DNA from 3 places in the Cupriavidus sp. TMH.W2 genome. Region 2 is predicted to be linked to each of the others. Evidence: predicted binding sites of a transcription regulator. Region 2 holds the regulator's gene; each other region holds the start of a gene.

What was found. Region 2 encodes LexA, which represses DNA repair genes until DNA is damaged. Its sites were predicted from a motif close to ACTGTATNNNNATACAGT; they were not measured.
Region 1: recA (recombinase RecA) is a predicted target of LexA. The motif match lies at 5,839-5,856, and genes of this name have one in related genera.
Region 3: ACREYQ_RS32920 (LexA family protein) is a predicted target of LexA. The motif match lies at 2,835-2,852, and genes of this name have one in related genera.

What each region holds. Positions count from the first base shown of each region.
Region 1 covers NZ_CP193792.1:598,202-605,981, reverse strand. Annotated here, with positions in the region: gene ACREYQ_RS02850 (TerC family protein) at 1-184, opposite strand, end outside; gene sucD (succinate--CoA ligase subunit alpha) at 471-1,352, opposite strand; gene ACREYQ_RS02840 (GIY-YIG nuclease family protein) at 1,413-1,706, opposite strand; gene sucC (ADP-forming succinate--CoA ligase subunit beta) at 1,767-2,933, opposite strand; gene ACREYQ_RS02830 (DUF2889 domain-containing protein) at 3,023-3,727, opposite strand; gene recX (recombination regulator RecX) at 4,039-4,506, opposite strand; gene recA (recombinase RecA) at 4,628-5,698, opposite strand; gene ACREYQ_RS02815 (response regulator) at 5,936-6,625, shown strand; gene ACREYQ_RS02810 (sensor histidine kinase N-terminal domain-containing protein) at 6,683-7,780, shown strand, end outside.
Region 2 covers NZ_CP193792.1:2,079,772-2,087,551, forward strand. Annotated here, with positions in the region: gene ACREYQ_RS09530 (inorganic phosphate transporter) at 104-1,111, opposite strand; gene ACREYQ_RS09535 (DUF47 domain-containing protein) at 1,125-1,751, opposite strand; gene ACREYQ_RS09540 (replicative DNA helicase) at 1,943-3,334, opposite strand; gene rplI (50S ribosomal protein L9) at 3,503-3,955, opposite strand; gene rpsR (30S ribosomal protein S18) at 3,988-4,266, opposite strand; gene priB (primosomal replication protein N) at 4,270-4,569, opposite strand; gene rpsF (30S ribosomal protein S6) at 4,659-5,033, opposite strand; gene ACREYQ_RS09565 (asparaginase) at 5,152-6,144, opposite strand; gene lexA (transcriptional repressor LexA) at 6,400-7,053, shown strand; gene ACREYQ_RS09575 (hypothetical protein) at 7,168-7,338, shown strand; gene ACREYQ_RS09580 (hypothetical protein) at 7,378-7,722, opposite strand.
Region 3 covers NZ_CP193795.1:209,417-217,196, forward strand. Annotated here, with positions in the region: gene ACREYQ_RS32905 (hypothetical protein) at 387-680, shown strand; gene ACREYQ_RS32910 (hypothetical protein) at 671-1,015, shown strand; gene ACREYQ_RS32915 (Y-family DNA polymerase) at 1,082-2,377, opposite strand; gene ACREYQ_RS32920 (LexA family protein) at 2,374-2,814, opposite strand; gene ACREYQ_RS32925 (hypothetical protein) at 2,969-3,178, opposite strand; gene ACREYQ_RS32930 (hypothetical protein) at 3,313-3,849, shown strand; gene ACREYQ_RS32935 (hypothetical protein) at 3,956-4,135, shown strand; gene ACREYQ_RS32940 (hypothetical protein) at 4,250-4,543, shown strand; gene ACREYQ_RS32945 (hypothetical protein) at 4,560-4,979, shown strand; gene ACREYQ_RS32950 (hypothetical protein) at 5,129-5,944, shown strand; gene ACREYQ_RS32955 (DNA cytosine methyltransferase) at 6,077-7,510, shown strand; gene ACREYQ_RS32960 (hypothetical protein) at 7,659-7,780, shown strand, end outside.

The DNA of each region.
Region 1 (7,780 bases), 1.5 Mb from region 2:
TCAGCACCACGCGCATGACGATGGCGGCGGCGCTGCCCCAGAAGATGGCCTTCTTCTGCTGGGCGGGCGGCAGGTTGCGCGAGGCAAGCGCGATCACCACGGCGTTGTCGCCGGACAGGACGATGTTGGTCAGGATGATCGATCCCAACGCAATCCAGAAAGTGGTGGAAGACAGCAGTTCCACGGGGAGGCTCCTCGAGTTCTATCTATTGGCCCGGCCCGCCATATGATGGCGATTCGGATGTCTGAAAACACAGACATGAATATTTATCGTACGAACCTTTCGATTCGGTTTCAAACCCCGGCGAGACCACTTGGGAGATACCCTAGGAACCGTCCCGCCAGAATGACATTGCCCCCGCACGGGGCGGGGGCAATCAGATGCTTGTCATTCCCGCGCAGGCGGGAATCCAGCGTTGTTAAAAGTCACTGGGTTCCCGCCTGCGCGGGAACGACAGGCTATCAGCAAATTACAGCATTGCCTTCAGCAGGCGGGCCATTTCAGACGGGTTCTTGGTCACCTTGATGCCGCAGGCTTCCATGATTTCCAGCTTGGCCTGGGCGGTGTCGGCACCGCCCGAGATCAGCGCGCCGGCGTGGCCCATGCGCTTGCCCGGAGGCGCGGTCACGCCAGCGATGAAGCCAACCACCGGCTTCTTCATGTTGTCCTTGATCCAGTAAGCCGCGTTGGCTTCGTCCGGACCGCCGATCTCACCGATCATGACCACGGCGTCCGTTTCCGGATCGTCGTTGAACATCTTCATGACGTCGATGTGCTTCAGGCCGTTGATGGGGTCGCCACCAATGCCCACGGCCGACGACTGGCCCAGGCCCAGCGCGGTCAGCTGGCCCACGGCTTCATACGTCAGCGTGCCCGAGCGCGACACCACGCCGATGCGGCCCTTGCGGTGGATGTGGCCCGGCATGATGCCGATCTTGATTTCGTCCGGCGTGATCAGGCCCGGGCAGTTCGGTCCCAGCAGCAGGGTCTTCTTGTTCTCGCGGCGCATGCGGTCCTTGACTTCCATCATGTCGCGCACGGGGATGCCTTCGGTGATGCAGACCACCAGGTCCAGGTCGGCGTCAACGGCTTCCCAGATCGCGGCAGCGGCGCCTGCGGGCGGCACGTAGATGACCGACACGGTGGCGCCGGTCTGGGCCTTGGCGTCCTTGACGCTGGCGTAGATGGGAATGCCTTCGAAGTCTTCGCCGGCCTTCTTCGGGTTCACGCCTGCGACGAAGCAGTTCTTGCCGTTGGCGTAGTCGCGGCAGCCACGGGTGTGGAACTGGCCGGTCTTGCCGGTGATGCCCTGGGTGATGACCTTGGTGTCTTTGTTGATCAGAATGCTCATTTGCGTTTCCTTTCCGTTTTCCGTGCCTGTCGTTCCCGCGAAGGCGGGAACCCAGTGTCTTTAAACGGCTATCGTCGGATAGAGATCGTTCCAGTAAGGGTTCATTCCTTCAATCAGCCGGACCTTCCAACTTCGGTTCCACTTCTTGATCTGCTTCTCTCGCGTGATGGCCGCATCTGCGGACTCATGGGTTTCGAACCAGACCAGTCGATGGACACCGTGTTTCTGCGAAAAGCCTTTAACAAAATCGTTCTTGTGTTCCCACACGCGCCTTATGAGGTCGGACGTGACGCCAAGGTAAAGGGTCCCATTCCGATCACTCGCCAGCAGGTAGACATAGAACGTCTTGCGCACTGACTAAAGTCGCTGGGTTCCCGCCTTCGCGGGAACGACAAGCAAAACCCAGCGGTATCCTTACTTGCCAGCGGCAGCGGCCACCACCTTCTGGGCGGCTTCTTCCATCGTGTCGGCCGAGATGATGGGCAGGCCCGAGTCGGCCAGCATCTGCTTGCCGAGGTCCTCGTTGGTGCCCTTCATGCGCACGACCAGCGGCACCGTCAGGTGCACGGCCTTGGAAGCGGAGATCACGCCTTCGGCGATCACGTCGCAGCGCATGATGCCGCCGAAGATGTTGACCAGGATGGCCTCCACGTTCGGGTTGCTCAGCATCAGCTTGAAGGCTTCGGTCACCTTCTCGGTGGTGGCACCGCCGCCCACGTCGAGGAAGTTGGCCGGCTCGCCGCCGAACAGCTTGATGGTGTCCATGGTGGCCATGGCCAGGCCGGCGCCGTTCACCAGGCAGCCGATGTTGCCGTCCAGCGAGATGTAGGCCAGGTCGAACTTCGAAGCTTCGATTTCGTTGGCGTCTTCTTCGTCCAGGTCGCGGTAGGCGACGATTTCCGGATGACGGAACAGGGCGTTGGAGTCGAAGTTGAACTTGGCGTCCAGGGCGATGACCTTGCCGTCGCCGGTCAGGATCAGCGGGTTGATTTCGGCCAGCGATGCGTCGGTTTCGTAGAACGCCTTGTACAGGCCTTGCAGGGCCTGGCGGGCTTGCGCCACGCTTGCGTCGGGCACGCCGATCTTGCGGGCGATGTCGTCGGCTTCCGCGTCGGTCAGGCCGACCGACGGTTCGATGATCAGGGTGTGGATCTTTTCCGGGCTGTGGGCAGCGACTTCCTCGATGTCCATGCCGCCTTCGCTCGAGGCCATCAGCGCGACCTTCTGCGAGACGCGGTCCACCACCAGCGAAACGTACAGTTCCTTCTTGATGTCGGCGCCTTCTTCGATCAGCAGGCGGTTGACCTTCTTGCCTTCCGGACCGGTCTGGTGCGTGACCAGCTGCATGCCCAGGATGTTCGAAGCGTAGGTCTTGACGTCGTCGATGCTCTTGGCAACCTTCACGCCGCCGCCCTTGCCGCGGCCACCCGCATGAATCTGGGCCTTGACGACCCACACCGGGCCGCCGAGCGTTTCTGCGGCCTTCAGGGCCTCGTCAACCGAGAACGCGGGAATGCCGCGCGGAACCGGCACATTGTATTTGCGCAGGATTTCCTTGCCTTGATACTCATGGATATTCATGCGTGTTTCCTTTCGGGTAGGCGTAAAAGGTAGAAGGGAAGAATCTGAAAGAAGACGAACTCTCTCGTCGGGCTGGCCAATCCTGAGAATCAGCCGGAGGTGCCGGTCGGCCGCTCGGCCGGGACAGCGTCGTTGCCATCGTTTGCGTCACCACCGCGGTCGCCATTGGCCGCGGCTGGCGCCTGAGGCGCCGTTGCGACGGCAGGCGCGGCCTCGGCCCTTGCCTTGGGCTTCGGCTGGTGACCATACCAGCGCGGGTAAAACTGACGGACCACCTCGCCATCGAAACGCAGGGCATGGCAGCCGTTCAACTGATAGGGCGGTTCCGGATTCGGATCGTCCTCGCCGTTGCCGCGGATATCGATGACTTCACCGGCAAAGGCCTGGATCGCGGTGCTGGGCAACACGCCCGCGGCCTCGGTCAGGTGCGAGCAGCCGTGCATGCCGCCCAGGCGCTCGCGCACGGCCTTGCGGAAACCCTTGAGCAGGTTCAGCCCGATCAGCTTGCGGTAGGCCGGGCCGATCGTGTCGCAATGGGACGGATACGGCACCCAGTCCGAGCAGGCCTCGGCATCCAGCACCGTCATGGCCTCGTTGATCGTGATGCGCAGCCACAAGTCGTGCAGAGGCTGGCCCACCGGCCGGACGCGGTCGCCGGCCAGTTCGATGTCGCGAGGCTTGGTGTCGGTCAGGCGCACCTCGATATCCCACAAGCCGTCCTCTCTCTGGTACGCCTCGGCCGTAATGGCGCGACGGTGACGCTGGGAGCGGTTGACGGGCTGGGACAGAGGCATGGCCAGGCTGGAAATACGGGGGCTGGGGAACGGCGGCGCCGGAGCGCCGAATAACCCGGGGAGTTTAACATGCCGCGCCGCGTTGGCCGGGAACATCCTTGCGCGGCAACTGTCGCGTCGGGATTGTCGGCCGACCATGGCGCCCCGCCATGGCACGGCGCCTTGCCGCAATGCGCCAGCGGACACCGGCTCAACGGTGGCAACAAAATCGTCGCAAGTTCAGGCCGGAGATAATGCAACGCAGTGAATACACCCTGATGCCATTGCAGGTACTCCGGCCGGGAAATGCCGCAAGCACCACGCACTGGCGCTCAACCCTCGTCGCCGTAGTCTTCGTCCGCACCCTGGATGATCTTGCTGACGACCGCACGCGAAAATCCGCGCGCCACCATGAAGCGGATCTGCTTTGCCCTGGCCTCGGGCGTGTCCGGCGGGGTGCCGAAGCGCTTGCGCCAGACCTCGCGCGCGCGCTCGACTTCGGTGGCGCGCAGCCGCTCCTGCAGTTCACCCAGCTCTTCGCTGCCCAGCTTGTGGGTCTTGGCTTCCTGCATCACGCGCGCGGTGCCGTAACGGGCGCCGCGGCGATGCACCAGGCTATCGGCAAAGCGCTGGTTCGACAGCCAGTTCTCGCGCTCCAGCGCGTCCAGCAGCTGCTCCAGTTGCTCGGCCGATTCGGCATGCGGCGCCAGCTTGCGCGCCAGCTCGGCGCGGCTGTGCTCGCGGCGCGACAGGTAGCCGACGGCGCGGGCCTTCAGCGAAAGCGGGGGACGGGTTGACATGGATGGATTGGTAAATTCCACTGTCATTCCCGCGCAGGCGGGAAGGACAGGCAAAAAACTAAAAGGCCGGGGCATCGGCGATGCCCCGGCCTTCCGGATGGCGCAGTGGCCGCCGGCGCGGTCAGTCTTCGACCGCTACCGCCGTGGCCGTGGCTGCGGCCGTGGGGTTCATCGCCACCACACCCAGCGCCGCGCGCACCTTGTTTTCAATCTCGTCGGCAATATCGGGGTTCTCGCGCAGGTATTCGCGCGCGTTGTCCTTGCCCTGGCCGATCTTGTCGCCGTTGTAGCTGTACCACGCACCCGACTTCTCGACGATCTTGGCGTCCACGCCCAGGTCGATGATCTCGCCCTGGCGCGAAATGCCCTGGCCGTACAGGATGTCGAAGAAGGCCTCGCGGAACGGCGGCGATACCTTGTTCTTGACCACCTTGACCTTGGTCTCGTTGCCGATCACGTCGTCGCCCTTCTTGATCGAGCCAATGCGGCGGATATCCAGGCGCACCGAGGCGTAGAACTTCAGCGCGTTGCCGCCGGTGGTGGTTTCCGGCGAGCCGAACATCACGCCGATCTTCATGCGGATCTGGTTGATGAAGATCACCAGGCAGTTGGTACGCTTGATGGTGCCGGTCAGCTTGCGCAGCGCCTGGCTCATCAGGCGGGCCTGCAGGCCCGGCAGCGAATCGCCCATTTCGCCTTCGATTTCGGCCTTGGGCACCAGCGCCGCCACCGAGTCGATCACGATCAGGTCGATCGAGCCCGAGCGCACCAGCGCGTCGGTGATTTCCAGTGCCTGCTCGCCGGTGTCCGGCTGCGAGATCAGCAGGTCGCCGACGTTCACGCCCAGCTTGGAAGCGTAGCTGACGTCCAGCGCGTGCTCGGCGTCGATAAAGGCGCAGGTGCCGCCCAGCTTCTGCATTTCGGCCACGACCTGCAGCGTCAGCGTGGTCTTGCCCGACGATTCCGGACCGTAGATCTCGACCACGCGGCCGCGCGGCAGGCCACCGACGCCAAGTGCGATATCCAGGCCGAGCGAACCGGTGGAAACCACCTGGATGTCCTTCTCGACCTCGCCGTCGCCCAGGCGCATGATCGAGCCCTTGCCGAACTGCTTCTCGATCTGGGAGAGCGCGGCGGCAAGCGCCTTTTGCTTCTCGGCGCTCACGCCGGCACCTGCCTTCTTGTCGTCCATGGTCGTCCTTGAGTCAATGGTGTATAAATAGGCCGCATGTGGCGCGGCACCGGCATTTGCCGGCATCAGCGCCGGCCCGGCTGTCTGCGCGGCCGCACTCCAGGGGGTCTCCCCGGGCGGCCCCAGCGGAACGTGCGGGTACTGTATAAAAAAACAGTATGCTTGGCAAGCCCCATCGCGCCGCCTGCGCCCGTTGCGCATCCGGTGCCGGCTATGCCGGCCAGGGTGGAGACAACCATGCGCATTCTGATCGCCGAAGATGACGACGTACTGGCCGACGGCCTGACGCGCTCGTTACGTCACTCCGGCTACGCCGTCGACTACGTCGCCAACGGCCTGGAAGCCGATTCTGCATTATCGACCCAGACCTTCGACCTGCTGATCCTGGATCTGGGCCTGCCGCGCATGTCCGGGCTGGAAGTGCTCAAGCGCCTGCGCGCGCGCGGCGCCATGCTGCCGGTGCTGATCCTGACCGCCGCCGACAGCGTCGACGAGCGCGTCAAGGGCCTGGACCTGGGCGCCGATGACTATATGGCCAAGCCCTTTGCCCTGTCCGAACTGGAAGCGCGCGTGCGCGCGCTGGTGCGGCGCGGCGCCGGCGGCGGCGCCACGCTGATGCGGCACGGGCCGCTGGCCTACGACCAGGTCGGGCGCATCGCGTATCTCAACGACCAGATGCTGGAGCTGTCCGCGCGCGAGATCGGCCTGCTGGAGATCCTGCTGACGCGCTGCGGCCGCCTGGTGTCGAAAGAGCAGCTGGTGGACCACCTGTGCGAATGGGGCGAGGAAGTCAGCAACAACGCCATCGAGGTCTATGTGCACCGGCTGCGCAAGAAGATCGAGGTGGGCGGCATCCGCATCGCCACCGTACGCGGGCTCGGCTACTGCCTGGAGAAATTCCAGCCGGCGGTGGCCACGCCACATTGATCCACCGACCGACGCCACCGCAGGCCACGCGACTGACCTGAGCGCAATTTCGCCGAGATGAGCCTGCTGCGACTGCCCTGGCGGCGCGTGCCGCGCGCCGCGCCACCGCCCTCCTCCACCGCCCCCGGCACGAACGCGGCGGACGCCACCGACCACGACCTGGCCGACGCCCTGCCGCACCTGGAGGAAAGCTCCGCCCATCCGGCGCCGCGCTCCCTGTTCGGCGAGATCCTCGACTGGATGCTGGCACCGCTGCTGCTGCTGTGGCCGATGAGCATCGCGGTGACTTACCTGGTGGCCAAGTCGATCGCCAATGGCCCCTTCGACCGTGCGCTGGAAGCCAGCGCCATCGTGCTGTCGCAGCAGGTGCGCGAGGTCAACGGCCGCGTCACGCTGCAGCTGCCGCTGTCGGCGCGCGAGATCCTGCGCGCGGACGAGACCGACAACATCTACTACCAGGTGGTCGGCAAGCGCGGCGAGTACATCGCCGGCGACCACGACCTGCCGCTGCCCTCCGAGGACGACCAGGGCCATGCCGGCCTGGTGTCGCTGCGCGATGACCGCGTGTCCGGCAACGACGTGCGCGTGGCCTATACCTATATCGACCTGAAGCAGGTCAGCGGCACCCAGCCGGTGCTGGTGCAGGTGGCCGAGACCCTGGACAAGCGCGCGCGGCTGGCCAACGAGATCATCAAGGGCGTGATCCTGCCGCAGTTCGTGATCCTGCCGCTGGCGGTGGTGCTGGTGTGGTTCGGGCTGTCGCGCGGGCTGGCGCCGCTGACCGCGATCCAGCAGCGCATCCGCGCGCGCAACCCCGGCGATACCAGCCCGATCGACGAAGGCGCCGCGCCGCAGGAAATCACGCCCCTGGTGGGTTCATTCAACGACCTGCTGGCACGGCTGGACCAGTCGGTGCAGACGCAGAAGCGCTTTATCGCCGATGCCGCACACCAGATGAAGACGCCGCTGGCGGGCCTGCGCATGCAGGCCGAGCTGGCGCAGCGCGAGCAGTCGCCGGAGGAACTGCGACGCTCGCTGGCGCAGATCGCCGGCAGCTCGGAACGCACCGCGCACCTGGTCACGCAGCTGCTGTCGCTGGCACGCATGGAGAACCTGGCGGGCACCGGCGGCATGGCCGCGCTGGACCTTGCGGCG
Region 2 (7,780 bases):
GGGATGAAGTCACTGGGTTCCCGCTTTCGCGGGGACGACGGTGGCTAACTGAACGGCATTAAGGCATCAGCCTGGCTTTTTGCTTGGCACGGTCGCCCCTGCGTTACAGGATGTGCCGCCCGATCCACCATGCGATTGCCGCCATGAAGGCCGATGCCGGAATCGTCAGCACCCAGGCCCAGACGATATTGCCGGCCACGCCCCAGCGCACCGCCGACATCTTCTGCGCCGAGCCGACGCCCACGATGGCGCCGGTGATGGTATGCGTGGTCGATACCGGCACGCCCAGTGCCGAGGCAAAGAACAGCGTCATGGCCCCGCCCGTCTCGGCACAGAAACCGCCGACCGGCTTGAGCTTGGTGATCTTCTGCCCCATGGTGCGCACGATGCGCCAGCCGCCGAACAGCGTGCCCATGCCGATGGCCACGTAGCAACTGACGATCACCCAGGTCGGCGGCTGGCCGCCGGCCACCACGTGGCCGCTGGCGATCAGCAGCATCCAGATGATGCCAATGGTCTTCTGCGCGTCATTGCCGCCATGGCCCAGGCTGTACATCGAAGCCGAAACCAGCTGCAGCCGGCGGAACCAGCGGTCCACCCGCGACGGCGGCGTGCGGAAGAAGGTCCAGCCCACGATCACCATCATCATCGAACCGAGGATGAAGCCCAGCAGCGGCGAGATCAGGATGAAGGCCACGGTCTTCAGCAGGCCGCTGCCCACCAGCGCTCCGGTGCCGGACTTGGCCACGGCCGCGCCCACCAGCCCGCCGATCAGCGCGTGCGACGACGACGACGGGATGCCGTAGTACCAGGTGATGACGTTCCAGGCGATGGCCCCGACCAGGGCCCCGAAAATGACGTAATGGTCGACGATCGCGACATCGATGGTGCCGGTCCCAACCGTCGCGGCCACCTTCAGGTGGAAAATGAAAATCGCGACGACGTTGCACATTGCCGCCATCGCCACCGCATGGTGCGGCTTGAGCACGCCCGTGGACACTACCGTGGCAATCGAATTGGCCGCGTCGTGGAAGCCGTTCATGAAGTCGAACAGCAGCGCGAGCGCCACCAGCAGGGCGATCACCCACAGGCTCATTTGTATGGTCTGCATGCCGATTGCCGCCTCAGGCGTTTTCCAGGACGATGCCTTCGATGATGTTGGCGACGTCCTCGCACTTGTCGGTGATCGTCTCGAGCTGTTCGTAGATGGCCTTCAGCTTGATCAGGCGCTTGACATCGGTCTCGTCGCGGAACAGCTTGGACATCGCCGAGCGCATCACGCGGTCGGCTTCCGATTCAAGCTGGTCGATCTGCTGCGCGGTCTTCAGGATGGCGCTGGCGTTGCCCATGTCCTCGAGCAGGCCCACCGCGATCTTGACCTGGTCGCAGCACTGCACGCAGATGGCCGCCAGGCGCAGGGCCTCGTCAGTCAGGTTGGTCACGTCGTACAGCGAGATGGTCTCGGCCACGTCTTCCATCAGGTCCAGGATGTCGTCCATGGTCGTGATGAGCTTGTGGATCTCGTCGCGGTCCAGCGGCGTGATGAAGGTCTTGTGCAGCAGGTCGATGGTGTCGTGCGTGATCCGGTCGGCCTTCTTTTCGGTGGCCTGGACACGGCGGGCATGGGCCTCGGCGTTGGGCAGGTCGTTGACCAGCGCCTGGAGCTCATGGGCGGCGGTCACCGCGCAGTCGGCGTGCTGGTTGAAATATTCGAAGAACTTGCCCTCCGTGGGCATGAATCGGCCGAACATGGAATGTTCCTTGTGGCAGCGATCTGGCGCTGCGGATGGTGTTGCTGGATTGAGCGGACGCGTCTGATGACAGCCGCTGGTGGCAACTGTCATCAAAGCGCAATATTTTACAGGGTTACAGGGATATTGCCCGCGAATTCGGCACAAACGAGACGGCGCAGCACCGACTATTGCAGGCTGGCTTGACTTCGTCAGGTGTCGTTGTCGAAGAAAGCCGGGCCGCCGCTGAAGTTGTCGAACTTCGTGAACTGGCCGAGGAAGGTCAGGCGCACCGTGCCGATCGGGCCGTTACGCTGCTTGCCGATAATGATCTCGGCGGTGCCCTTGTCCTGCGAATCCGCGTTATAGACTTCGTCGCGGTAGATGAACAGGATCACGTCGGCATCCTGTTCGATAGCGCCGGATTCGCGCAAATCGGACATGACCGGCCGCTTGTTGGGCCGCTGTTCCAGGCTTCGGTTCAGCTGCGACAGGGCGATCACCGGGCAGTTCAGTTCCTTGGCCAGGCCCTTGAGCGAACGGGAAATTTCGGAAATTTCCGTGGCGCGGTTCTCACCGCCGCCGGAACCCGACATCAGCTGGAGGTAATCGATGATGATCAGGCCAAGCTGCCCGCACTGGCGCGCCAGGCGCCGCGAACGGGCACGGAGCTCCATCGGGTTCAGCGCCGGCGTCTCGTCGATAAACAGCTGCGTGTCGTTCATGCGCTGGATCGCATGCGTCAGCCGCGGCCAGTCCTCATCCAGCAAGCGGCCGGTACGCAGCCGGTGCTGATCAAGGCGGCCGACCGAGCCAAGCATACGCATGGCCAGCTGGGTGCCCGCCATTTCCATCGAGAACACGGCTACCGGCAGGCCCTGCTCCACCGCCACGTGCTCGCCGATGTTCAGCGAGAACGCCGTCTTGCCCATCGACGGGCGGCCGGCCACGATGACCAGGTCGCCAGGCTGCATGCCGCTGGTCATCTTGTCCAGGTCAATGAAGCCGGTCGGCACGCCCGTGACGTCGGTGGTGGAATCGCGGTGGTACAGCTCGTCGATGCGCTCGACCACCTGGGTCAGCAGCGGCTGGATCTCCTGGAAGCCCTTCTGGCCGCGCGAGCCCTCTTCGGCAATCGCAAAGACCTTGGACTCGGCCTCGTCGAGCAGCTCGCGCACCTCGCGGCCCTTGGGCGCGAAGGCGGCCGAGGCGATATCGTCAGCTGCCGTCACCAGCTTGCGCAGCACCGAGCGTTCACGCACGATCTCCGCGTAGCGGCGGATATTGGCCGCGCTGGGGGTGTTCTGCGCCAGTGAATTCAGGTACGCCAGGCCGCCGACCTCCTCGGCCTTGCCGGCGACCTGCAGCATCTCATAGACCGTGATCACGTCGGCCGGCTTGGTGGCCGAGATCAGCCGGGCGATGCTCTGGAAGATCATCCGGTGGTCAAAACGGTAGAAATCCGCTTCGGAGATGAAATCCGCAATGCGGTCCCAGGCGGCGTTGTCCAGCAGCAGGCCACCCAGCACCGATTGCTCGGCTTCGATGGAGTGCGGCGGGACCTTGAGGTTCTCGAGTTGGGGGTCGGCGACGGGCGCGTTCATGGGGAGGGATTATAACGGCGGGCGGACGCACTTCGCCGGACATTTGGCGACTGGGCCTGCAAAGACAAGCGGGCAACAAAAAAGGCAGGAGCCAGGGCTCCTGCCTTTTTTGCTTGCAGTGCTTGCGGTGCTTCAGCCGGCGCAGCGCGCCGGCGCGGCGGCACGTCCTTAGACGCTTTCGCCCACGACCGACACGGTCACGTCGACCACGACGTCCGTGTGCAGCGCAACGCTGACCGGGTGGTCGCCCACCATCTTCAGCGGGCCGTTCGGCATGCGAACCTGGGCCTTTTCCAGCTTGTAGCCTTGGCCAGCCAGGGCTTCAGCGATGTCGGCATTGGTCACCGAACCGAACAGGCGGCCGTCCACACCCGACTTCTGGGCGATCTGGACGGTCAGGCCGTTCAGCTTCTCGCCTTCGGCTTGCGCGGCGGCCAGCTTCTCGGCAGCGGCCTTTTCCAGTTCGGCGCGCTTGACTTCGAATTCGGCGATCGCGGTTTGCGTGGCGCGGCGAGCCTTCTTGCCCGGGATCAGGAAGTTGCGGGCGTAACCGTCCTTCACCTTGACGATGTCACCGAGGTTGCCCAGGTTGACGACTTTTTCCAGCAGAATGATTTGCATCGTATTCTCTCCTTGACGGACCTAGGGCCTGATCAGTTCTTGTGCAGGTCGGTGTACGGCATCAGCGCGAGGAAACGCGCGCGCTTGATGGCCGTATCCAGCTGACGCTGATAGTGAGCCTTGGTGCCGGTCAGGCGGGCCGGCGTGATCTTGCCGTTGTCGCCGATGAAGTCCTTCAGGGTGTCCAGATCCTTGTAGTCGATCTGTTCCACGCCAGCCACGGTGAAGCGGCAGAAGCGCTTGCGCTTGAACAGCGGGTTCTGTTGCTGAAAGCGCTTCTTGTTCTTGTTGTCACGTTTGACGAATGCCATGATTCAATCCTTTTCGAATGCTTTACATCCAGTGATGTGAAAGACGAGAGCCTTGCTGTTGCGGTGCTTGCGAGCCAGGAATCCTTCGCAGTCGAGCAGCGTGCCGAGCGGTAGCCGCTCCAGACGCTGGCCAACCTGGCCGATCCCCATCGCCGCGATTGCAAACTCGACCTGCCGCGGCGTTTGCGCCTCGACGGCCTCGCCGCTGTACTGCAGGATGCAGTTCACGACGGGGACCCCGGCCGGGGTATAGCGCAGGGCATCGCGTTCCGCCAGGGTGGCGGCAAGCCGAAGCTGGTTCAACGCGGGGCCTCTTGCTGGTTGCAATCCTTGCTGTTTCCACCCGTGCCCTGGCCAACGCTGTCAGCCACGGCGCGCACCGCAGTCCGCACTCAGGCGGCCTGGCCTTCGGTGGTCGTTTGCGCGGCCTTGCGGGCTTCTTCGCGCTGCACTTCCTTCATCATCGGCGAGGGTGCGGTCTCGGCCTTCTTGGTCTGCACGATCAGGTGGCGCAGGACGGCGTCGTTGAACTTGAACGCGTGTTCCAGTTCAGCCAGCGTTTCCTTGCCGCATTCGATGTTCAGGCAAACGTAGTGAGCCTTGGCCAGCTTCTGGATCATGTAAGCCATCTGGCGACGGCCCCAGTCTTCCACGCGGTGAACGTTGCCGTTCTGCGAGGTGACGAGCTGCTTGTAGCGCTCGATCATGGCGGGCACTTGTTCGCTCTGGTCCGGGTGGACGATGAAGACGATTTCGTAATGACGCATTGACGCTCCTTTTGGATTAGCCACCCGGGCGTCACGAGTCCGGTGTGGCAAGGTTGAATAGCCTTAAATTATAGCCCGTATTCTGACAAGCGCGCAAGCCAATGATTACACAGGCAAATCAGGCGCTGGCAAATACCGCCTGCAGCCGCGCCGGGTCGCGCGCCAGCCCCGCATCCGCTGCCAGCGCCAGGACCAGCAGCACGCGCGCCTTATAAGGATTGAGATCCGTGGCGGAAACGAAAAGCCCGTCGGCGGGGCTGGGCTGGGGCGGAATCGCCACATGGCCGGCACCGGTACGCGAACTGCGCACCACTGCCACCCCCGAAGCCGCGGCATCGGCCAGCGCCGCGGCCAGCACGTCGTGCACCGAGCCATTGCCGGCGGCCGCCACCACCAGCCCGGCAACCCCCGCCTGCACCAGCGCATCCACGGCCACCCTGCCCGGCTGGGCGTAGCTCGCCACGATCTCCACCACCGGCCACGCCGCGGGCATCGGCCCGATCGTCCATGCCGCACGCGGCGCGCGGGCGAAGCGCACATAGTCGTCCTGCACGAAACCCAGCGGTCCGCAGGCCGAGACAAAAGCATCCACCGCCGACGTATGGGCCTTGGCCACATCCCGTGCCGCGTGGATCTGCTGGTTCAGCACCACCAGCACCCCCTTGCCGCGCGCCTGGGGGTGGGCGGCCACGCGCACCGCATCCAGCAGGTTTAGCGGCCCGTCCGCCGACAGCGAGGTCGACGGGCGCATCGCCGCCGTCATCACGACGGGCACCGGACACGATTGCGTCAGATGCAGCGCCATCGCGGTTTCTTCCAGCGTGTCCGTGCCATGCGTAATCACGATGCCCGCGACATCGGGCAGCGCCGACCAGTGCTGCACCCGTGCCGCCAGCGTTTGCCAGAGTGCGAAGGTCATGTCCTTGCTGTCGACCTGAGCCACCTGCTCGGCCTCGACCCGGGCCACCGACTGCAACGCGGGCACCGCCGCCAGCAACGACGACACCGGCACGGTCGCCGCCTGGTAGCGGGCGCTGCTGGCGGGATTGCCGGCCGCTCCGGCAATAGTGCCGCCGGTGGCGAGCACGACGATACGAGGCAATTGGGTCATGGGGGAGCGCAGGGAACAGGGAACGATGAGCGGCAATTGTAACGGGCACGCCTGCCTTGCCGCGGGCTGGCGCAGCCAACGCGCCTCCGGTCCATGCGAGCCGCCTCAAAAATTCTGCTTGCGCTCAGGCTGATACTGTATAAAATCACAGCATACTGTTTAAACATACAGTGCCTGGCCCGCCGGATGCAGGATAAGGGATCGGCAGATCCATGACCCGACATTCCCCGCGGCCCCGCACGGAACGGCGATCCCATGGCGACCCTGACACCCCGGCAGCAGCAGATTTTCGATCTGATCCGCAACACGATCCGCCGCACCGGCTTTCCGCCCACGCGCGCCGAAATCGCCGCGGAGTTCGGCTTCTCCTCCCCCAATGCCGCCGAAGAACACCTGAGGGCGCTGGCGCGCAAGGGCGTGATCGAACTGACGCCGGGCGCCTCGCGTGGCATTCGCCTGAAGGTGGCGCGCAGCGATTCGGAAATGCCGGACCAGTTCTCGTTGCCGATGGCCGGCGTGATGCAGCTGACGCTGCCGCTGGTGGGCCGCGTGGCCGCCGGCAGCCCCATCCTCGCCGCCGAGCATATCGACCGGCAGTACCAGGTCGACGCCTCGGTGTTTGACGAACGCCCCGACTACCTGCTGCGCGTGCGCGGCCTGAGCATGCGCGACGCCGGCATCCTCGATGGCGACCTGCTCGCGGTGCGCCGCGCCAGCGAAGCCGCCAACGGCAAGATCGTGGTGGCGCGCCTGGGCGATGACGTCACGGTCAAGCGCCTGCAGCGGCGCGGCGGCCATATTGAACTGATTGCAGAGAACCCGGACTTCACCAACATCATCGTGGAGCCCGGCGAAGAGTTCTCGCTGGAAGGCATCGCCGTCGGGCTGATCCGATCTTCCGGCTTCTAGCCGGGCACCACAGCAGGCGATCCGCCTGCGCGGGCCCACCCCGCTTCCATTGCTTTGCAGACGCCGCCCGGCTTGCCGGGTGTTGACCCCGCTTTGCCTAAAAGAGGTGCCACCATGCCGCAAATCCACCACGTCGCCGCCCGTCGCCCGGTCAAGCCCGTGCCGTTCCGCCAGAGCAAAGGCGTACGCGTCTACCAGGGGGCGCAGCGCCGTACCATGGTCGGCAGCATGGCGGCGATCTGCCGCATGCTTGAACTCGAATCCGCCGACAAGCTGGCGGCCTGAAATTTGCGGGTGCGGTCCGCGCGGCTGGTGGCCCTGCCCTCAGCTACGCGCGCACGCCTTGGTTTCAGCTTCCAGTTCCGTCGGCGTCAGTTGCGGAAACCACGTATCGCTCTTGCGCAACTCCAGCGCGGTGCCATCCGGCTTCGCTGTCAGCGAAATCAGGTAGGCGTATTGGTATTCGCCACCAGACGTAGTCTGGCCGATGCGGATCTCAGTCTGGTTCTTTGCCGGATAGTTGACGACTGAGGCATCATCGCCCAGGTTGTTGCGAAGGCATTTCGCAACATCGCCCATCTTGGCGGGCGTGAACAAGCGCATGGGCTGACGCGCGCGAATCGCCTGATCAGACGTACCGCTGGCACACCCTGCCATCATCGCTGCCATCGCTACGCCAAGCATTACCGCTCGAACAGACATAACACCCCCGGGGAATGCAAAACGG
Region 3 (7,780 bases), on a different replicon from region 2:
CTGGCCTCGCAGGCAAGCACAAATACCCCGGGGTAGAGTAGAGGGGAGCGATACAGACAGTATCCACATAAATCTATAAGCGTAACGCCGGATGTCGAGCAGCTTTCGACATATCCCTTATGCCAAGACTACCCGCACTGCGGTCCCTCCCTCATCGGAGTGAACCGGACATCCACGTCCGATCTCGTAAGCTGGTGACTTCGCCAGATCGACAAACTTCACGAGAGCGCCCTCTGGTCGCTCTCGTTTTTTCAACCTCTGATTACGCGTACTCTTTATGTATCTTATCGATACTGCTAAAATCGAGGACGATGAAGCCTCAGAAAAGCACCCCTCTTCAGCGAAGATACTACTGGGCAGTCGTACGGCACATAGCCTGTACCTGCATGCCTTTGATCACTTCGTCGGTCGCAGAGAAGACGCTCCACAACGAATTCAAGGAGCGCATCCTGGGGCTCGAGGAGGTGCGCCTTTCCTCCGGCGAGCTCAGACTTGAGCCGATCAGCACGACCTCCCTCGACCGTGACGAGTTCTCTCAGTACATCGAGGCCGTCATCGCCATCGCCGTGAAGGCCGGTGTCCACTTTCCGGACAACATTGAAGACTTCCTCGAGGTTTCCCCCAAGGTCATCACCGAATTCCTCCCTCTGCCGTCTACGGAGCCTGTCTCATGCGCCTGATCCTCATGCTGCTCGTCGCCGCGGGCGGATACCACTATGTCTCCAAGTCCGTCGACGAACGCCCTGCAGCCCAACCACCGCAGGCCCCCGCTGCACCTTCCGACAACTCGCTCATGTCCTGGTTCGACGCCGCAATCTCTCTTCTGAACGGTGCCAAGGCACAGGCTAGCGCGACTGTCGACGACGCGACTATGGCGCTGCCACGGGACGCGCACGCTAAGCTCTCGACCGTGACGCGTAGCGTTTCCGACAACCTGCCGTTCGGCGGCCCGGGATGCGGCGAACCCGATCGGTTCGGGAACCTGAAATACTGCTTCCACGACGACAAGCGCTAGCGAGTGAGTTCCTGGCGGCAAGGTATCGGTAGGTGATGCAGGTCAAAAGCGCACCGTTCAAGAGGGCTAGGCTCGAACGATGGGGATGGACTCCCAACGGGTTGTATACGGTTGCGTCAAGCGCTCCTGTTTCATCGACCACGCCTGCTTTGTGCCGGCGCCGGCCAGCTTTACGGCGCCCCGGCCGAATCTCAGGTTGAGATCGTCCATCGCCTTCATCAGACGCTCGCCTTTATCCTCGTTGCCTCCAAGGGCAGAGGAGGGGCCAAACAACTCCAGTTGCTCGACGTGCTCTGGCCTCAGATCCAAGAGCATCACGCCGGCCTTGGCGTAGCGATAATCGGGACGGAAGATACCCCGCAATCCTCTAAGCGCCGCGGCGGCGAGGGTTTTGGTGTCGGCGCTGGGGGTGACCAGTTGGACGACCGTTGCGGCAGAGTATGGCCGGTCCTTCGCCCTAAACGGACTGGTGCGAATGAACACCTGGATTGCGCCAGCTCGTGACGCTTGGGCTCTCAACTTGGCTGCTGAGCGAGTCGTGAATTCGACGATCGACTCACGCATCTCTTCCAGCGAGGTGACCGGCTGACCGAACGATCTGGATGTCACGATCTGTTTTCGCCGGCGCGTATCAGCTTCCAGCTCGATGCATGGAATCCCGCGCAACTCTTGAATCGTGCGGGAAAGAACGACGGAAAATTGCCGGCCGAGGACAACTGGATCGGCGCGTGCCAGATCCAATGCCGTTTCGATCCCGATTGCTTTCAGTTGTGGCGCCAGGCGTCGACCAACTCCCCAGACATCGCCAACCTCGATTTCTCGCATGAGCGTCGCGAGTGCCCCACGCGGCATCACTGTCAAGTCGCAGACTCCGTTCCAATGCGGCCGAGCCTTGGCGACCGCGTTGGCGAGCTTGGCCCGCGTCAGCGTATCGGCAATTCCAACGCAGGTTGGGAGTCCCACGTGCTGTAGCACGCGCGACCGGATCTCCTGACCGTATGCCGTCAAGTCGCGCTTGAAGCCGCTCAGACCCAGGAAACACTCATCGATCGAGTAGATGTACTGTTCTGGGCTGAATTGGGCGATCACACTCATCATCCTGGCGGACATGTCGCCGTACAACTCAAAGTTCGCGCTCAGTGCGACGAGTCCCGCCGATTCTTCCAGGTGACGGATCTGGAACCACGGCTGCCCCATCTTGATGCCCAGCGCCTTCGCTTCTGCCGTACGTGAAATTACGCAGCCATCGTTGTTACTGAGGCTAACGAGAGGCCGCCCCTCCAGCGAGGGGCGGAATACCCGCTCACACGAGCAATACATGCAGTTCGCGTCGATCAACGCGATCGGCCCGGATACGATCACAGTAGGCTCTTGATGCAGTGCGTCACGACCCCCCAGATCACAAGCTCACTCGCCTCGCGCATGCGAATATCAGGGTAAGTGGGATTAGCGGCTTGCAGCTTGACGATCCCATTCTTCCGATACAGACGCTTCACGGTCAACTCTCCGTCCAGGATCGCGACGACAACTTGCCCGTGCTCTGGTGTGAGGGCGCGGTCGACCACAAGCCTGTCGCCATCGCAAATGCCCGCCAAACTCATGCTGTCCCCGCGCACCCAAACGAAGAACGTGGCGTCGGGGTGCCTGATCAGGACCTCATTCAGGTCAATGCGCTTGACGCCCAGGTCTTCGGCCGGCGAGGGGAACCCGGCCGGCACGCGAAACGATATCTCAGTGACGCTTGCCGAGCCTGCCGCGGCGACCTGGCGGACTTCAAGGGAGGGGGTGACTTCTAACATACCTGCATAGCTCTTTTTGCACTGTATATACGTACAGTATTCTAGCGTCAAATCAGCCCTTGTCCGTTTCGAAAACAAAGAAGTGTCGCATTAGGCACCTACCGATTCCGCGGCAAAGGAAAAAGCCACCAGGGATGCCCCGGTGGCTTTTGACTTACTGAATAGGCCTCACCGCTTCTTCGTGCAGGTAGAGGCTCATGACGAGCAGCAGCAAGGCTGCTTGCCGATTGAGGCGCGAGAGGATGGCCTTGAGTCCGGCCGCATCCGAGATTTCTGCGCGCACCCGAGGATGCAGGCAGAGGAGGGCAAGGACGAGAAGCGATCCGGGCATGGCCAGGAACGCAGCAAGCGCAAGTTTCTTCATGGTGGTGACTGATCTCCGTTATCTATTGAACGGATATGCGTCACGCGCCCAGATAACCGGCTTCCTATTGGCTGATTGACATCTCATTGGACAAGGCCATCGCAAGGACCTTGCAATCATCTCAGGGAGATCTCATGGAAGCGAACGAAACGAAGAAACTCACAAAGAACCAACTCCGGCGTGCGATCGGCGAACAACTGGGCAATTGGCTTTGGGGCCGCCGTTCCAAGAAGCCCAAGGTTGAGCGCGTCCAGGCGATCCTTGAGTACCGCCGGCTGCGCGCCTCGCTCGAGGCAGGGCAATATGTCGACGAGCTCAACGCGCGAGGCAACATCGTTCATCGCGACATCGACGCCGACCTCCTGCTCGGCTTCAAAGGCGGTAGCCGTTACCCCTACGACCAAAAGCTCTGCGCATCGGGCTGGAAACAGTACGACACCGACCAGGATGCGCCGTACTTCGGCTGCTGGGTTCACATCGACATGCGCATGACCATGTGCTATTGCGAAGGCGATCGCATACTGGTCATTTGTCCCACGACGGAAACCCTGAAGGAGGAACTCGACAACATGGCGCAGTTTTACGGGCCGCCGCCGGCTGCCTTCATCCATGTGGACAACGACCGTCGCGTCACCCACTTCATCGAGGCTCGCCCCGCAGTCGCCGCATAGGCCAGTCCACCGTAACCCATGATGACCCCCAGTTTTGCGGCTGGGGGTTCTTCTATTAGCGCGTGTGCTTCATATCCGGTTGCAAGCCAACCAATTTGGAGATCTCATGAGCCTGTGGCCTGAACTCAAACTCCCACCCATCAATCTTTGGAGCGCACCCAAGTTGCTCGGGCGAAGCTACTCGCTCGCCGACCTCACTCCGGCAGAACAGCACCCGCCTGCGACGCGCCGCCCGAAGGTAGCCCCCATCAGCACTGAAATTCAGCGGCTGATGAAGACGCGATGAAGAAACAATCCACCCCACGCCCCGAGCAGCTCGTCTGCCGGGGCGTCTTTACTTCCGACTGATTGTCATCCCCTCTTGCAGGGCAATCCCATCGATATCAACAGGAGCGAATGCATGAGAATTGATGACCAACGCAAAGTGTGCTGGGCAAAGGCAGGAGATGTGATCCAGCTCGTCAAGGAAGGAGAACCGCAGCCCGGATATTGGCTCGTGAGCAAAATCCCTAATGCACAGCGCCAGGCACAGATCGTCTCCCGAGCTATCGAATCCAATGGCCTCTATTCCGCGAAGGAGGATTTCTTCATGACCAACCTCGAATCTGGCGAGATCCACCCTCTGCCGCACCTCTCGTCTAAGTGCTTCATTCGACGGGACGCGACACTGGTTCTCGCCTCTGACGACCAGTAACGGACAGGAGGAAATTATGTCGACCATCCCAATGCTTGCCGGTGCCGGCAAGAGCGTGACTGTCGCCGCGGCGGAAAACCTGCGCCGCCTCAGCCAAAGCACCGCCATGGACATTCGCCTCCAAACGCTCATCGATGCGGGTTTGGCAGATGATCGATCCACGCTTCTGCGCTTGATCGATCAGCTTAAGGTGATTCAGCGCTCGACGTTAGGGCGAGTCAAGGCCGCGGCGCAGGATGCGATTCGCAAGGCCGAGCCCTCGCTGCTGGATTCGAACGTGGCGATCCAAGCCCTGGGCGTCGCAAACGTGACCTCCATAGGCAACGAGAACGTGTACTTGGAAAAGGACGGCACCGCGTTCTACTTCAAGCCCGCAAACAACGATCGATTCACGGTCGGGCTGCACGACTTTTCCAACGTGGTTGTATTCGAATGACCACTGCGCAATGCGCACTGTGCACTGCGCATTCCGAACCATCCCGCCCCCGGCCGCATTCTGCCGGGGCTTTTTTACGTTCGGGTGATTCACATCTCCCCGTTGTCTGGCCTTCGCAATGGCCCTTTTTTACTCACCAGGAGATAGCAATGCCCATGTTCGAAGTCACCATTCTCAAGGCAGCAGAAGTCGAGGTAGAAGCCGACAATGCCGCGGCGGCTGTGCAGATTGTGCGCAACCAAGACGCCGATGGCGTTCTCGGGTACGACACGCAGGCGTCGGCCACGCCGGTTGTCTTTGGAGCGCACCCGTTGAGTCACTGGCTACGACGACTGGATGAGGAGCGCAATGTTTCGGTGTATGAGGCCGACAATATGCCGGGTCACTTCGGTTACACCGGCTGCGAGGCGGACAACTTCCAGACCATGGAGGAAGCCACTCTTGCCGCTGTGCTGGCCAATGACTTAATCGTCAACGGGGTTCAGCAGCCAGAACCCGTGCCGGTTGCCGGCACTGCGACGGCCAACTTGGACATCTACCGCATGCTGGCTGACGATGGGGTGACTTCCTATTGCGAACAGATCTGTGGTGGCGGTCAATGCGGCACTGGCCAACTCTGCCACAAGGGTGTCGACCTCATGACCGAGATGCCTGCGCCCCTGTGCGACAAGTACGCTGATTCGGTCATTGGCGATCAACCGCACCTGTTCGACGCCATCGAGATTCACGGCGCCCGCGACATGCACCCGGAGAACGATCCACGTGGCACTTGCTTCGAGGTCGACAACGAGAACCCGCAAATCATCGCCGTCTACCTGCGGCTGAAGGAGGGCGGTCTAATGTGTGCGGGTGACTTCGGCGCCTACGATCTGGCAAATGGCTACGCGTCCGAACTGGGCTCGAACTACTCCTGGCCGGTACACAGCTTTGTTAGTGCTGACCTCCAGGCTTCAGCCATGCACTGATACCGCACGTCAACCCATTTCCACCCACCGCCCCGGCTTGCTCACGCAGCCGGGGTTTTTATTTGCGCCTGGCAGTCATCTCCCTTCACGAGGCCATCGCAAGTGGCCAACTTTCACCTTCAGGAGATGATCATGAGCAGAAGTTTGCAGGCAGTTGAAATCCGCACGATCGGCGAGAAGCGTGGCAACCCGCGTCTCTGGATCGATGGCGCCCAAGCAGTCAAGGGCGGGTTCACACCTGGGGTACAGTACACCCCCAAGGTGGATGAAGCGCGATGCTTGCTCACCCTCGAAATCGTCGAGAACGGTGAGCGCGTCGTGTCGAAGAAAGTCGTCCGCGATCGGGAGATCCCGGTAATCGACATCAACAATGGCGATCTGTTGGGGATGTTTGTGAAGTTGGGGTTGACCGCAGTACGGATTGTCGTTCAGTCCCGCCGGATTTTCGTCCTCCCCGTGGCATCCGAGTTGCGAGCGAAGGAACGCCTGGATCGACTGAAGTCAAAGTTGGTCGCTCAGGAACCTTTGGACATCGGGTCTTACTCGGCCGGCGTTGGCATTCTCGATCGAGCTGCCCACGAAGGACTGAAATCAGCAGGCATCGCCTCTCGCTTGGCGTACGCCAATGAGATCCGCGCCGACTGCATGGAGCACGCTTTTGAGCGCAACCCCGTGTATGACGCAAAGACAATCCTGTTGACCGCACCGATGCAAGAGGTCGTGTTTGACGATTGGCTGATGGGGCAACTGCCAAAGCTCGACGGCCTGATTATCGGCATCCCGTGCAGCGGTGCCTCGAACGCTGGGCGCACCAAGCTCAAGCTCGAGCATCCGGAGAATCACCCGGATGTTGGTCACCTCGTTGTGCCGCTTCTGGCGGCCGTCGCCAAGTCCTCGCCGGCATTTCTGGGGATCGAGTGTGTTCCCGGTTGGCTCAACACAGCGTCAGCGGCAATCGCGCGATCGATGCTCCGCGACCTGGGGTATGTGGTCCACGAAACCGTGCTTAACGCGGCCGACTGGAACATGCTCGAACACCGAGAGAGGATGTGCATGGTGGCAGTGACCCAGGGTTTGGACTTTTCCTTTGATCTGGTTCAACGACCGGAACCGCAGGAGCGACAACTTGCGGAGATCATGGATCAGGTGCCGCTGGACAATAAGTGTTGGAGCGAGCTCACATACCTGAAGGAGAAGCAGACCAGGGACGAAGCTGCCGGCAAGGGCTTCAAGATGACCATCGTCGACGAGACGGCAACCAAGGTTCCAACGCTGAACAAGACCTTGGCAAAGCGGCAGAGCACGGGCACCTTCATTCGACACCCGGAGAACCCGGATCTGCTGAGAATCCCAACGGTCTGCGAACATGCCCGCGCAAAAGGCATTTGGGAAGACATGGTCCGAGACGTAACGCAGACCTTTGGCCATGAAATCTGTGGCCAGGCCGTCAGCACGCCACCGTTTATCGCGGTGTTCAAAGCCATCGGCGACATGCTCCAACGATTCAAGCAAGCGATCGAGGTCAGGTTTACCTCGTTTGTTCGCGCAGATCTGAAGGCAGCCTAACCCCTCCCACGCCACCAGCTCAAAACTGGTGGCGTTTTTCTTTTCCTCTTTGCCTACGCCTGGCCTTATCCCGCCCTGTGAGCCATCCCCACATGCCAAGCCAATCGCCGCATGCCTCGCAAGGGAGCGGCTCACTTCAGGAGAAACCATGTCTCAAATCCGTGTCCGCATCAACGGCAAAGAAGTTCCGCAAGTGGGCGAGAGCCCTGTGTCACTCGAGATGGCCCTCCCGGGCGGCAATCAGGAAAGCGACACCAGCATCGTCCTTCA